3 regions of the Bradyrhizobium sp. MI1.11 genome follow, and region 1 is predicted to be linked to each of the others. Evidence: predicted binding sites of a transcription regulator. Region 1 holds the regulator's gene; each other region holds the start of a gene.
The links. The regulator LexA, encoded in region 1, represses DNA repair genes until DNA is damaged. The targets are predictions, from matches to a motif close to TGTTCNNNNTGTGTTCNG.
Positions count from the first base shown of each region.

Region 2: the regulator LexA is predicted to act here: its motif matches at 2,086-2,103, upstream of AC0L30_RS16685 (single-stranded DNA-binding protein).
Region 3: the regulator LexA is predicted to act here: its motif matches at 1,278-1,295, upstream of AC0L30_RS24810 (DUF3072 domain-containing protein).

Region 1 is NZ_JBVVPM010000002.1:295,393-299,349, reverse strand. It holds gene AC0L30_RS03315 (molybdopterin molybdotransferase MoeA) at 1-949, shown strand, start outside; gene lexA (transcriptional repressor LexA) at 1,125-1,826, shown strand; gene AC0L30_RS03305 (hypothetical protein) at 2,279-2,713, shown strand; gene AC0L30_RS03300 (ComEC/Rec2 family competence protein) at 2,851-3,957, opposite strand, start outside.
Region 2 is NZ_JBVVPM010000014.1:104,992-108,948, reverse strand. It holds gene AC0L30_RS16695 (outer membrane protein) at 109-798, opposite strand; gene AC0L30_RS16690 (outer membrane protein) at 1,026-1,808, opposite strand; gene AC0L30_RS16685 (single-stranded DNA-binding protein) at 2,268-2,765, shown strand; gene gyrA (DNA gyrase subunit A) at 3,138-3,957, shown strand, end outside.
Region 3 is NZ_JBVVPM010000027.1:24,204-28,160, forward strand. It holds gene AC0L30_RS24790 (hypothetical protein) at 29-286, shown strand; gene AC0L30_RS24795 (hypothetical protein) at 382-630, shown strand; gene AC0L30_RS24800 (hypothetical protein) at 761-970, opposite strand; gene AC0L30_RS24805 (hypothetical protein) at 989-1,216, opposite strand; gene AC0L30_RS24810 (DUF3072 domain-containing protein) at 1,332-1,526, shown strand; gene AC0L30_RS24815 (DUF6496 domain-containing protein) at 1,613-1,918, shown strand; gene AC0L30_RS24820 (hypothetical protein) at 1,925-2,287, opposite strand; gene AC0L30_RS24825 (Do family serine endopeptidase) at 2,554-3,957, opposite strand, start outside.

The DNA.
Region 1 (3,957 bases):
CGGCGAGGCCGTACGGATCTTCACCGGCGGCGTCGTTCCCGGTGGCGCGGACGCCGTCGTGATCCAGGAGGACACGGTCGCCGCCGGCAAGCGGATCATGATCAAGGAAGCCGCGATCGCCGGTCGGCACATCCGCCCCGCCGGCGTCGATTTCCGCGAGGGTGACGTGCTCCTGCGCAAGGGAAGCCGTGTCACCGAGCGCGACCTCGCGCTCGCTGCCGGGATGAATCATCCGCACCTTGTCGTTTTCAGGCGTCCAAAGGTCGCGATTCTCGCCACCGGCGACGAGCTGGTGATGCCAGGCACCACGCCAGGCCACGGCCAGATCGTCTATTCCAACGGCTACGCCCTGCACGCGCTCGCCCGCAGCGAAGGCGCCGAGACGATCGACCTCGGTATTGCCGCCGACACGCTGGAGGCGACCACCGCCGGCATCCGCCGCGCCCGCGAGAGCGGCGCCGACATCCTGATCACGACCGGCGGCGCATCGGTCGGCGACCACGATCTGGTCCAGCAGGCACTGCGGGACGAAGGCATCGCGATGGCGTTCTGGAAGATCGCGATGCGGCCAGGCAAGCCGATGATGCACGGGCGACTCGGCGCAATGGGTGTGATCGGCCTGCCGGGCAATCCCGTGTCGTCCTACGTGTGCGCTTTCCTGTTCATGGTGCCGCTGATTCGCGCCCTGTCGGGCCGTTCAGTGATTCACCATCGCCGCGAACGCGCCGTGCTCGGCCGCGGCGTCGGCGCCAACGACCAGCGCGAGGACTATCTGCGCGCGCATCTGGAGGAGCGTGACGACGGCACACGCGTCGTTCTTCCCGTCAATCATCAGGACTCTTCGCTGCTTGCGAATCTCGCTGCAGCACAGGTACTTCTCGTGCGCGCACCATTCGCGCCGAAGGCCGAAGCCGGCACGGCTTGCGAAGTGTTGCGGCTCCCCGTCTGAGCACCCCGCAACGCGCGTTCCGCGAAGTTTGCTCTGTTCACGGTAAATTAAGCAGTTGCGGAACATGTATCGAACATATAGTGTCCGTTCATGATTTGTTTCGAGCATGTAGCGGCTTATTGCCGAATTCTGCGTCTCGGAATCGGACGACATCAACCGGGGGACTTTGGTCGAGATGTTAACGCGCAAACAATACGAGCTTCTGCGGTTCATCAGTGAACGTCTGAAGGAAAGCGGCGTGCCGCCCTCCTTCGACGAGATGAAGGATGCGCTCGATCTGCGCTCGAAGTCGGGCATCCATCGCCTGATCACGGCGCTCGAGGAGCGTGGCTTCATCCGACGCCTGCCCAACCGCGCCCGTGCGATTGAAGTCATCAAGCTGCCGGAGCTCCAGGCAGCCGCCGGCAGCCGCCGCGGCTTCACCCCCAGCGTCATCGAGGGCAATCTCGGCAAGGTGCGTGCGGGCTCCAGCCTGCCCGCGGACGAGGGCGAACGCCCCGTGGCGGTACCGGTGATGGGCCGCATCGCGGCCGGCACGCCGATCGAGGCGTTGCAGACACGCAGCCACACCATCAGCGTACCGCCCGACATGCTCGGCTCGGGCGAACATTACGCGCTGGAAGTGCGCGGTGATTCCATGGTTGATGCCGGCATCCTTGACGGCGACATGGCGCTGATTCAGCGCAACGAGAGCGCCGATACCGGCGACATCGTGGTGGCGCTGATCGACGACGAGGAAGCGACGCTGAAGCGCTTCCGCCGTCGCGGCGCCTCGATCGCGCTCGAGCCCGCCAACGCTGCCTATGAGGTCCGCATCCTGCCGCCCAATCGGGTGAAGATTCAGGGCAAGCTGATCGGGCTTTACCGGAAGTACTGATACCGGACGTACTTGATACCTGGAGAAGTTGGCGCCTCGCGCGCTTCCGATCGGCATCGCCGGTCAGAGATTGGAGCGGATCATCGTCCGCTCCGGCTGGATAGTCTTTCTGGTTCTGCACAGACTATCCGGCCCCTCCTCCGGCGCTGGCTACTCGCGACGCCCAAGAAGCAGCACCGAAACAGCACCGCTTCGCGGCTCGAGTGTGCGAGGAAACAGCGAGCAGCGATCGAGGTCGTTGCACCAGCCGGCAATATTCGCGCATGCGCCTCCCGAATGCATCGCAACTCTCTTTGTTCCTATTGAATTCGGGAAAGATAATGTGATCGCGGCTTGCGGAAACCAGCCGCAGATTTGCCCACAACCGAGCAGAGCTTTCGTGCTTCAACTCTGATAGAGGCCTGCGCCTCGATAAGAGACGTGGGTTGCTATCCCAGCATGAGGAGCACCCGATGTGTGACTACAGCCTGCATGCCGTCGCGTCGCGCCCCGCCGAAGTCGGCGAGACGATCGTCACGACAAATTTCCGCGGCACCTCGACGCGCGGCTTCGCCTCCGCAGCCGATCCGTCTGTTGCCGTCTGCCTGCTGCCGGGAACGGAGCTCGCCTTCGCAGACGACGTCCGCTACGACAATCGCTGGATCTGGACGCGGACCATCAATTCCCGCGTGGGCAAGTTCGGCAAGATCGATCCGCACGTTCCCGACCGCCATCATGACGCGATCGAATTCCCCGACGGCAAATTTGTGCTGGTGACGCAGCTCGTCGAAGGCCAGCGCGCGACCGTGCTGCAACTGCCTGTGACCCAGTCGGTCATCGAGCGCGAGCACAAGGCGCAGATCATCGCCGACAGGCAGCCGACCGTCACGCACCTGCCGATCGGCTGAAACAGCCGCCCTCCGGCTACGAGGTCGGAGGTCAGGATTGAATTGCCATCGCCGGCCGTGGCCGGCGAGATGGTGTGGTTTGCGCCAGCGAATCCGAGCGGACGCACCGACCCGCTGCGTTGCTCCGCACCATCAGATCAATCGTCGGCCTGCAAGTCGGTCTCCGCCGGCGTTGCGTCCTTGATGCGGGGCGCGGTCGCCTTCGGCGCAAGGCTGCCGTCGAAATCACCCTCGCCGGCGCCGACCGGCAACCAGGGGCGGCTCGTGCCTCTCGCCCTCACCACCTGAACCACAAATCCGTCACCACGCTGCGTCAGCGCCAGTGCGCTCTGGCTGGCGAGCCGCTGCCGATCGACCACCATCGCCGCGCAATCGGGCGGCGCGGGACGCGTCGTCACCACCAGCGCGGCCCGACTGCAATCGTCGGCGAGAGCGTCGACCCGCAGTGCCAGCGCGACCAGCCTCCCGTCGATCAGTGGCGTCACGCAGCCGGATTCGTCACAGGACACGCCATCAGCCAGCGAGGCTCTGCCGGCATCGCGCGGATCGGCGTCGGCAGCGAGCCATTCCTTGAGCAGAAAGCTGTCCTTGCTGGTCCTGATCAGGTGCAGATATCCGTCCTTGCCCCGCACCGCGACGCTCGCGCCATCCCCGGCGATCAGGATGTCGGGCTGCCGCGCCGACAGTCCCCACAGGATCGCTGCCAGCAGCACCAGGGCGCCGGACCAGCGCAGCGGCGTCCGCAACAAGCCCAGCACGATGATTCCCAGGCTCGCCGCGATCAGCGGCCCGATCCCGAACGCCGCGATGCGGCCGACGGCACCCGGCAATGCTGCGACCCAGCGCGAGACCGCGACCATCCAGTCGATGCCGATCCCCATCAGCCACCAGAACACGCTGTCCAGCCCGAACGGTGCAGCAAGCAGCCCCAACAGCCCCGCCGGCATCACCAGCGCCGAGACCACCGGCATCGCGCCGAGATTGGCGAGCACGCCGAACGGCGTGACACGGTGGAAGTGGAAAGCGGCGTAGGGTGTGGTCGCAAGTCCCGCAATCAGCGAAGCCATGAACAGCATCGCGATCTCGCGGCCGCCCCACATCGCAATGCGTGCAGTCGCCGAATGGTCCGGCGAGGCAAACAAATTCGGCATGCCGATCTGCACCAGCGCCACCAGCCCGAGCGTTGCTGCAAACGACATCTGGAAGCTCGGATGCACCAGCGCTTCCGGCGCGACCGCGAGCAC
Region 2 (3,957 bases), on a different contig from region 1:
CATCTGGCAGGAGCACGGCTTGCGGAACTGCGCGTGACCGGTCCCGTTCAAACAAAAAGGCCGGCGCGAGGCCGGCCTTTCGTAACACGATGGCGTCGATAGCGAAGATCAGTACTTCGCGACGATCGGGCCCCCGAAGTGATAGTTCACGCCGACCTGCACGGTGTGAAACTCGAGCGTGCCGGTGGGCAGGGCGCCCGAGAAGTAGGTCTCGCCGCCGAGGCTGCGAAAGAGGTACTCGCCCTTGACCGACCACTGCGGAGCGAAGAACGCTTCGACGCCCGCACCGACGGTCCAGCCGGAGTGCCACTTGCTGTCGGAAGCGGTCACGCCGAGCGCGCTGATGCTGAGCTTGTTGTCGATCCAGGCGTAACCACCGGTGCCGTAGAACAGGACGTTGTTGACGGCGTAGCCGATGCGGCCGCGCACGGTGCCCATCGCATCGGTCTTCGAGCTGAGGGTGGTGCTGACGAGGCCGAAGCCGGGGACGGCAACGGGGCCGGTGACCGACGCGCTGACGTCCGCCCAGGCGCCATCGGCCTCGACACCGAACACGACGTTGCCGGTCTGCCAGTTGTAGCCGGCAGTACCGCCGACGAAGCCGCCCTTCATCTTCGGGTCGGTCGAGGAATTTTCCCAGGCGCCGCCACCGACGATACCGAGGTAGAAGCCGGTCCAGTTGTAGACCGAAGCCATGGCCACCGGAGCCTTGGTGTAGGGGCGCGCCGCCAGATCAGCGGCCGAAGCCGGGGCAGCGAGTGCGAACAAACAGGCCGAAGCCAACCAAATCTTTTTCATCTTCAGTAATCCCAGTCCCAGTTTCTGTTGTCCCTCCCTGTCCCGGAAGAGCATCGGACGCCGTGGTCCAACTGATATCGTCCATACACCGGTGAAGCCGCAAGTTGTGTCACTGAAAAGCAACAGCGATCGGAAAACGGAACGGCTATTGACCTATTGATATCGCAGAACCGCACAGCAAAAGGCCGGCACGAGGCCGGCCTTCGAAGTGCTCTATTCCAGCGCGATCAGTACTTTGCGATGACCGGACCGCCCCAGCGATAGTTCAAGCGGACGAGGCCCATGTCGACGTCCTGGCGAATCCGGTCGCTGCCGAAAACCGCACCCGCGGGCGTTGTGAAGCCGATCGTGCGATCGCCAAGGAAGATGTGGTCGTATTCAAAGCCCAGCGACCAGTTGGGAGCGAAGCCGAACTCCAGACCGGCCCCGACCGTGCCACCCCAGCGAGTCTCCCGCGCCGAGGCCAGCAGCGCGCCCGCGCCGGGCGTGCCCGCCGCAGCGTAGATGTCGTATTTGTCGCCGACGACGGCGGCGCCGCCCTTCACGTAAAGCAGCACGTTGTTCCAGGCGTAACCGATCTGACCGGTGATGAGCCCGAAAGAGTCGATGCGGGAACGGTTGCGATCACCCGTGACCAGGGCGGTGCCGGGGAAAAGTGTGCTCACGTTGTCGCCCCGGAAGTCGGCCCAGTTGCCTTGGCCTTCGAGGCCGAACACCCAATTGGTGGACTGCCAGCGATAGCCGATCTGGCCACCGACCGTGCCGCCGACCGCGTTATGGCAGCCTTCCCCGACCAAAACGCCGGTCGCGGGCGTGACGAAGTCCCAGCACGTGTGGCTCGAGCCACCGCCGCCGTTGATGCCGATGTAGAAGCCGCTCCAATCGTAGATGGTGGCAATCGCCGGCGCCGGAGCCTTGGTGTAGGGACGCGCGGCAAGATCCGCCGCGCTCGCGGGAGCCGACAGGCCCATCGCCACTGCACTGATTGCACCAATAAGAAGCTTATTCATTGCCAGTCTCCCCAGGTTCGTCCGCTTCTTTCTTCCCCGAAGCGGTTGATCAGGCACGAGGGCCCATATGATTTAAGTCCGAGGAAACCGTAGCTCTGCGGAGCGGCAAAGTCCGTCTCCGAAATGCAACAAGAACGGGGCCGTGCGAGGACCCACAACTTGCTGAATGTTAAGTTCTTTCCTTCGCTTTTGGGAACCTACAAAGGTTCCAATCGACGCGTGCCTTCCCGCAGTACATTGGCCGATCGACGCCACATATTCGATGCGGAAGTTCGCCAAGAACAAATCTGGAACATGCCGGAGGTCGATGCTATATGTGGGGATAACCGGAGGGGCGACGGACTGATCGTCGTCCGCAAGCGTTCGGCGAGCGTATAGGGTCGCCTCAACAGGCACGGTGGAGCGCGGGGAGCGGACCGGCCTTCTTGAATTCAGTGGCATTCGGAGCGGAGAGCGGAGATGGCGGGAAGCGTCAACAAGGTCATTCTGGTTGGAAATCTCGGCAAGGATCCTGAAATCCGCCGCACCCAGGACGGGCGGCCGATCGCCAATCTGAGCGTCGCCACCTCGGAGACCTGGCGCGACAAGGCGACCGGCGAGCGCAAGGAAAAGACCGAGTGGCACCGCGTCGTGATCTTCAATGAAGGGCTCTGCAAGGTCGCCGAACAGTATCTGAAGAAGGGCGCCAAGATTTACGTCGAGGGTGCGCTCCAGACCCGCAAATGGACCGACCAGAGCGGTGTTGAAAAGTACTCGACCGAAGTCGTGCTGCAGGGCTTCAACTCCACCCTGACGATGCTGGACGGCCGTAGTGGCGGCGGGGGAGGCGGCAGCTTCGGCGACGAGCCGGGCGGCGATTTCGGCTCCTCCGGTCCGGTCAGCAGCGCGCCGCGGCGACCCGTTGCCGCCGGCGGCGGTGGCCGCAACAGCGACATGGACGACGACATCCCGTTCTGAGCGATTCCGTTCTGAGAACGAGGCATATCGATGCGGAGGCGCCGGCCGCGTGGGCGGCGCTTCTCATCTCGTGTCAAAAAATCCCACTAATCGGCAGGACGGGCTCGGGATTTCCGGGCCCGCTTCATGTTTGGGGTGAGCTCGGATTGCGGCTTGGCAAACGCGCTGACGGGGCAAGCTCGCCGGTCGGTTTTCCACGTGTTACCGGCGATTTTGCAAGGCCGATGCGGGGGCTGCCCGAGGCACCGCTCGCAAGGGCTTAAGTTGTTGGAAAAATAGGCGGAAAAAGCGCTTCCCAGATCCCCGCGAGGGTGGTTATCAGAGGCTCGATGCGCTATATGATTCCCAGATAAAACCTCATCGGATTTCCCCTTGGCTGACGACGACGACAAGCCCGGCGACCAGCCGGCGCAACCCTCGGATATTCGCCCCGTCTCCATCTTCGAGGAGATGAAGAAGTCCTATCTCGACTACGCCATGAGCGTGATTGTGGCGCGTGCGCTGCCTGACGCCCGGGACGGCCTGAAGCCGGTGCATCGGCGCATCCTGTACTCGATGAACGAGCAGGGGCACACGCCGGACAAGAAGTACGTCAAGTCCGCCCGCGTGGTCGGTGACGTCATCGGTAAATATCATCCGCATGGCGACCAGTCGATCTACGACGCCATGGTCCGGATGGCGCAGGACTTCTCCATGCGCGTGCCGCTGATCGACGGTCAGGGCAATTTCGGCTCGGTCGACGGCGATCCTCCGGCTGCCTATCGTTATACTGAAGCCCGATTGACGAAGGTGGCGCTGGCTCTGCTGGCCGACATCGACAAGGACACGGTCGACTTCCAGCCGAACTACGACAACAACGAGACCGAACCGTCGGTCTTGCCGGCCAAGTTCCCGAACCTGCTCGTCAACGGCGCCGGCGGCATCGCAGTCGGCATGGCGACCAACATCCCGCCGCACAATCTCGGCGAAGTCATCGACGCCTGCGTCGCGCTGATCGACAACCCCGCGCTCACCATCGACGAGCTCATCAACATCGTGCCGGGACCGGATTTCCCGACCGGCGGCGTCATCCTCGGACGGCAGGGCATCCGCGCCGCCTATCACCTCGGGCGCGGCTCGGTCATGATGCGCGGCAAGGTCGCGATCGAGACCATCCGCAAGGAGCGCGAGGCGATCATCATCAGCGAGATTC
Region 3 (3,957 bases), on a different contig from region 1:
GTTGCTTGCGAGATTGGGATAGAGTTCCATGCGCGCGAAGAAGTCGTCGGACCTGATCTCTCCCAGCGGGCTCGTCAAGCTGATGACGCACGCGATGATGGGCGCAGCCTTGGGACTCGCTTTCAGCCTCTTGCTCGTGCTGTCCAATCCCGGCGTCGCCAATTTGCTGAGTCACGGCGGAAGGCAGGCCGTTGTCGTTTTCGCCCTCACATTGGTGACGACGTTCGCGATCGGCGCAACACTGACCGGGGTCGTATTCATCCTCGAAGAGGACAAGCAATCTTGAAGGATGCGTGCTTTACCGGAACTTCTTTGTTCGGAACTCCTGCGACCAATGGCAGTTGGCTGCCTGCGTCAATTCAACTCAGGGAGTTCCCGCATATGAAGACCACCAAGCTCGCTCTTGCCGTGATGTTGGCAACCGGCCTCGCCGCCGCACCGTTCGCCGTGCAGGCCAAGTCGCACAAGGCAAAAAACGGATCCTCGATGTCATCGTCGCAGACCACCACGGGCGCCAACACCAAGTCTTCCAAGGGTGCTGATCCCTCCGGTCAGGGCGGCTCCGGCCCCGGCTCCGACCAGGGCGGCACCATGACGAACAACAAGGGCGGCATGAGCAACACCAAGTAGGTGTTCCCCGAAATCATGAAGGCCCCGCGATCGCGGGGCCTTTTGCTTTGGTGTTCAAACGAACTTTTTCCCAGGCCGCTTCGTCAATATGCGGTATCGACGAGCCCGGCACGTCGCGTTGCGCCAAGGCTCAGCTACGATGGATGCCCAGGATGCCAGGATGAACGCCGGCAGGATCTGATTTCACCAGATGATCGAGCCGTGCCCGCTTGCGGGCGATCAAGAGCTGGGCCGCGGCGTCGTCGAGCCCCTCGCGTTGCAGCTGCCGGATCGCAGAGCCCAGTTCGAGAATCTCGGCGCGCAGCTTTAGAATCCGGTACACATCCGGGTCTTCCTCCACCGTGCGCTCCCAAAGCTCTCAGCGGCGCGCGACCACGCGCAGAGGACTACCTGCTGCCTTCGCGGAACGAAGGCGCATCCTATCGCGGACATTCGGCAGGACATCGCCGCCACCTGCAGCCTTCCATTCGCCGATCAGCAGATTGATTTTCCGGCGCAGATCCATCTGCGCCAGGGCCTTCTCCGTGCAGTCGCGATCGCGCTCGCGCTCGACGAGTTCGCGGACGGACACCTCGATATCGGCCATTTCCAACCTCAAGGCGCTGATTTTATGTCGAATTTCATTAATTCTATTGTCCATGACTTGTTGGAACAAAATAAGAACATATAGTCAAGTCACGATTTCAGAAGGGAGAAGCGATATGCAGGTTCAGGGTAGATACGACGCCAAAGCTTTCCTCACCGAGCAGATGACGCGGGCGCAGGGCCTCCGGCTGAAACGGCTGAGCGAAGAGGCATATCAACCCGCGCAATATGCGCGGGATCTGTCCTCCAGCGAGGCAGCGCGGCGCATTCAGGTGCTGGAAGCGGAGATCGAGCTGGCGGATTCCTTCTAGGCTAGGCCGCGTATCCCCCCACGTTGCTTGCGCTTTCGGAACTATGCCTGTCTCGGATTGTTTTCCCAGGCCAAGGGAGAACATGCATGGCACGCAAGGCAAAGAAGCGCCGCTACTCGCGCAGCTCCGGCAGCGATGTCGAAGGCGAGATGAAGCGCTACAAGCAGGGGACCGCGAAAAGCGGACCTGGCGGTCGAGGCGGACGCGTGAAGAGCCGCAAGCAGGCGATCGCGATCGGCCTGTCGAAAGCGCGCAAGAAGGGCAAGAAGGTCCCGAAGAAAGCCGCAAAACGGAAGTCGTCCAAGAAGACATCAAAGAAGACATCTCGGAAAACTTCCAAGAAGAGTTCGAAGAAAACGTCGAAGCGCAAATCCTCCAAACGGTCGCGCTGACCTCCGTCAGATCATGCTGCCCGGCATGAAGCAGCGGATCGACACACCGAACGCGGTCTTCACCGGCCACACCATGGTGCGGCCGGCCCGGTTCGGCTCGGTGATCACGGCTTCGTCCGGTACCTCGACCCATTCGCCGTCGAGCCGCACGCGATAATGTCCATTGTGCGAGTCCCAATCGGGATCGGCGACGGCAAACCCGTCCGCATCCGAGCAGCACGGACCGAGATGGCTGCGCAGGCCGTCGAACCACGGCTTGAGAGGTGAGTCCGCGTAGCGGCCGTCGTCACGCCCGAGAGCGTTTCCGCCCCACAGCACGAACGGCGCCACGAGCAGCGCAGCCGTCAGCGAGAGCTTCAATCGATCCATGTCGGCACCGATCAAATACGAATTGCCGGCCGGCTCAGCGGCGGCAAGTTCGAAGTTCCACGCTTGCAATCGTCGGCGGCTTCATTGCCGCCGAGTCCATACGAGATCCGTAATTGTGATGAACGAACACGGCTTTTTCGGACGAACCGGGTCATCCTCCCTGCCGTTAACGAGAATGTTATCGGCGGGCATCCGAAATCCTGAAGGCGAACAGGAAAGGCGGCCCGTAGGCCGCCTTTTTGGAGTTGCGCCGATCGACGTTCGACTTATGCGAGCGGCACCGCCACGAACCGCGTCGCCTGCGCGCTTCTGACCTGCAGCAGCACGCTGCGCTTGCCGGACGATTTCGCCTGCGCCAGCTCCGAACGGACATCGCCGATATTGGCGACGGCCTTGCCCCCCACATTGAGGATGACGTCGCCGGTCTGGATGCCGCGCTGCGCGGCCGGACCTTGCGGATCGACTTCGGTGACGACGACGCCCTTCTGGCCGGCGCCCTGGACGTCGCCGGCCGGAGCCAGGCTGAGGCCAAGACGCGGCGGCATGCCGGCATCTGGCTGCGACTTGCCCTCGTCGGCTCTAGCCTGTCGCTCGTTCGGCAACTCGCCGAGCGCCAGTGTCACCGTCTTGTTGTCGCCCTTGTGGACGACATCGAGCTTCACGGACGTGCCTGGCGCCAGGGTGGCGATGGTGCGGGCGAGATCGCGGGAATCCTTGATCGCGGTGCCATTGACGGCGGTGATGACGTCGCCCGCCTCGATGCCCGCCTTCGCTGCCGGGCTGCCGTCCTGCGGATTGTCGACGATCGCGCCGCGCGCCTCCTTGAGGCCGAGGCTGTCGGCGATATCCGACGTCACCGGCTGCACCTGCACGCCGAGCCAGCCGCGTGTGACCGCGCCCTTGTCCTTCAACTGTGCGACGACGAGCTTTGCGGTCGAGGCCGGAATGTCGAAGCCGATGCCGACCGAGCCGCCGGAGGGCGAGAAGATCGCAGTGTTCACGCCGATCACGTTGCCATTCATGTCGAAGGCCGGGCCGCCGGAGTTACCCTTGTTGATCGGCGCGTCGATCTGGATGAAGTCATCATAGGGACCGTTGCCGATGTCGCGGCCGCTGGCCGAGACGATGCCGGCGGTCACGGTGCCACCGAGGCCGAAGGGATTGCCGACCGCGACCACCCAGTCGCCGATACGCGGCTTCTGGTCGGAGAATTTGACGAACGGAAAATCCTTCTTTCCCTCGACCTTGATCAGCGCGAGGTCCGTCTTCGGATCGGTGCCGACCACTTTCGCGCTGTAGATCGCGCCGTCGTCCATCGTCACTTGCACCGACTCGGCGTGATCGACGACGTGGTTGTTGGTCACGGCGTACCCGTCCGCTGAGATGAAGAAGCCGGAGCCCTCACCCGTGATCATCTGGCGGTGCTGGCGCGGCATGCCTTCCATGCCACCCGGGCCGCGGAAGCCGAATTGCCGTGAGAACTGGTCAAACGGCGATGCTTCGTCCGAATCCATCCGGTTCTGTTGCAGCATCGCGCTCTTGTCGTTGTCCTGGTCGATCCTAACCCGCACCGAGATGACGGCGGGTTTGACCTTGCTGACGAGGTCGCCGAAGCCCGGCGGCGTCGCGGCGCTCTCCGCGGCCTGGGCGGGCGCAATGAAGGAGGTTGC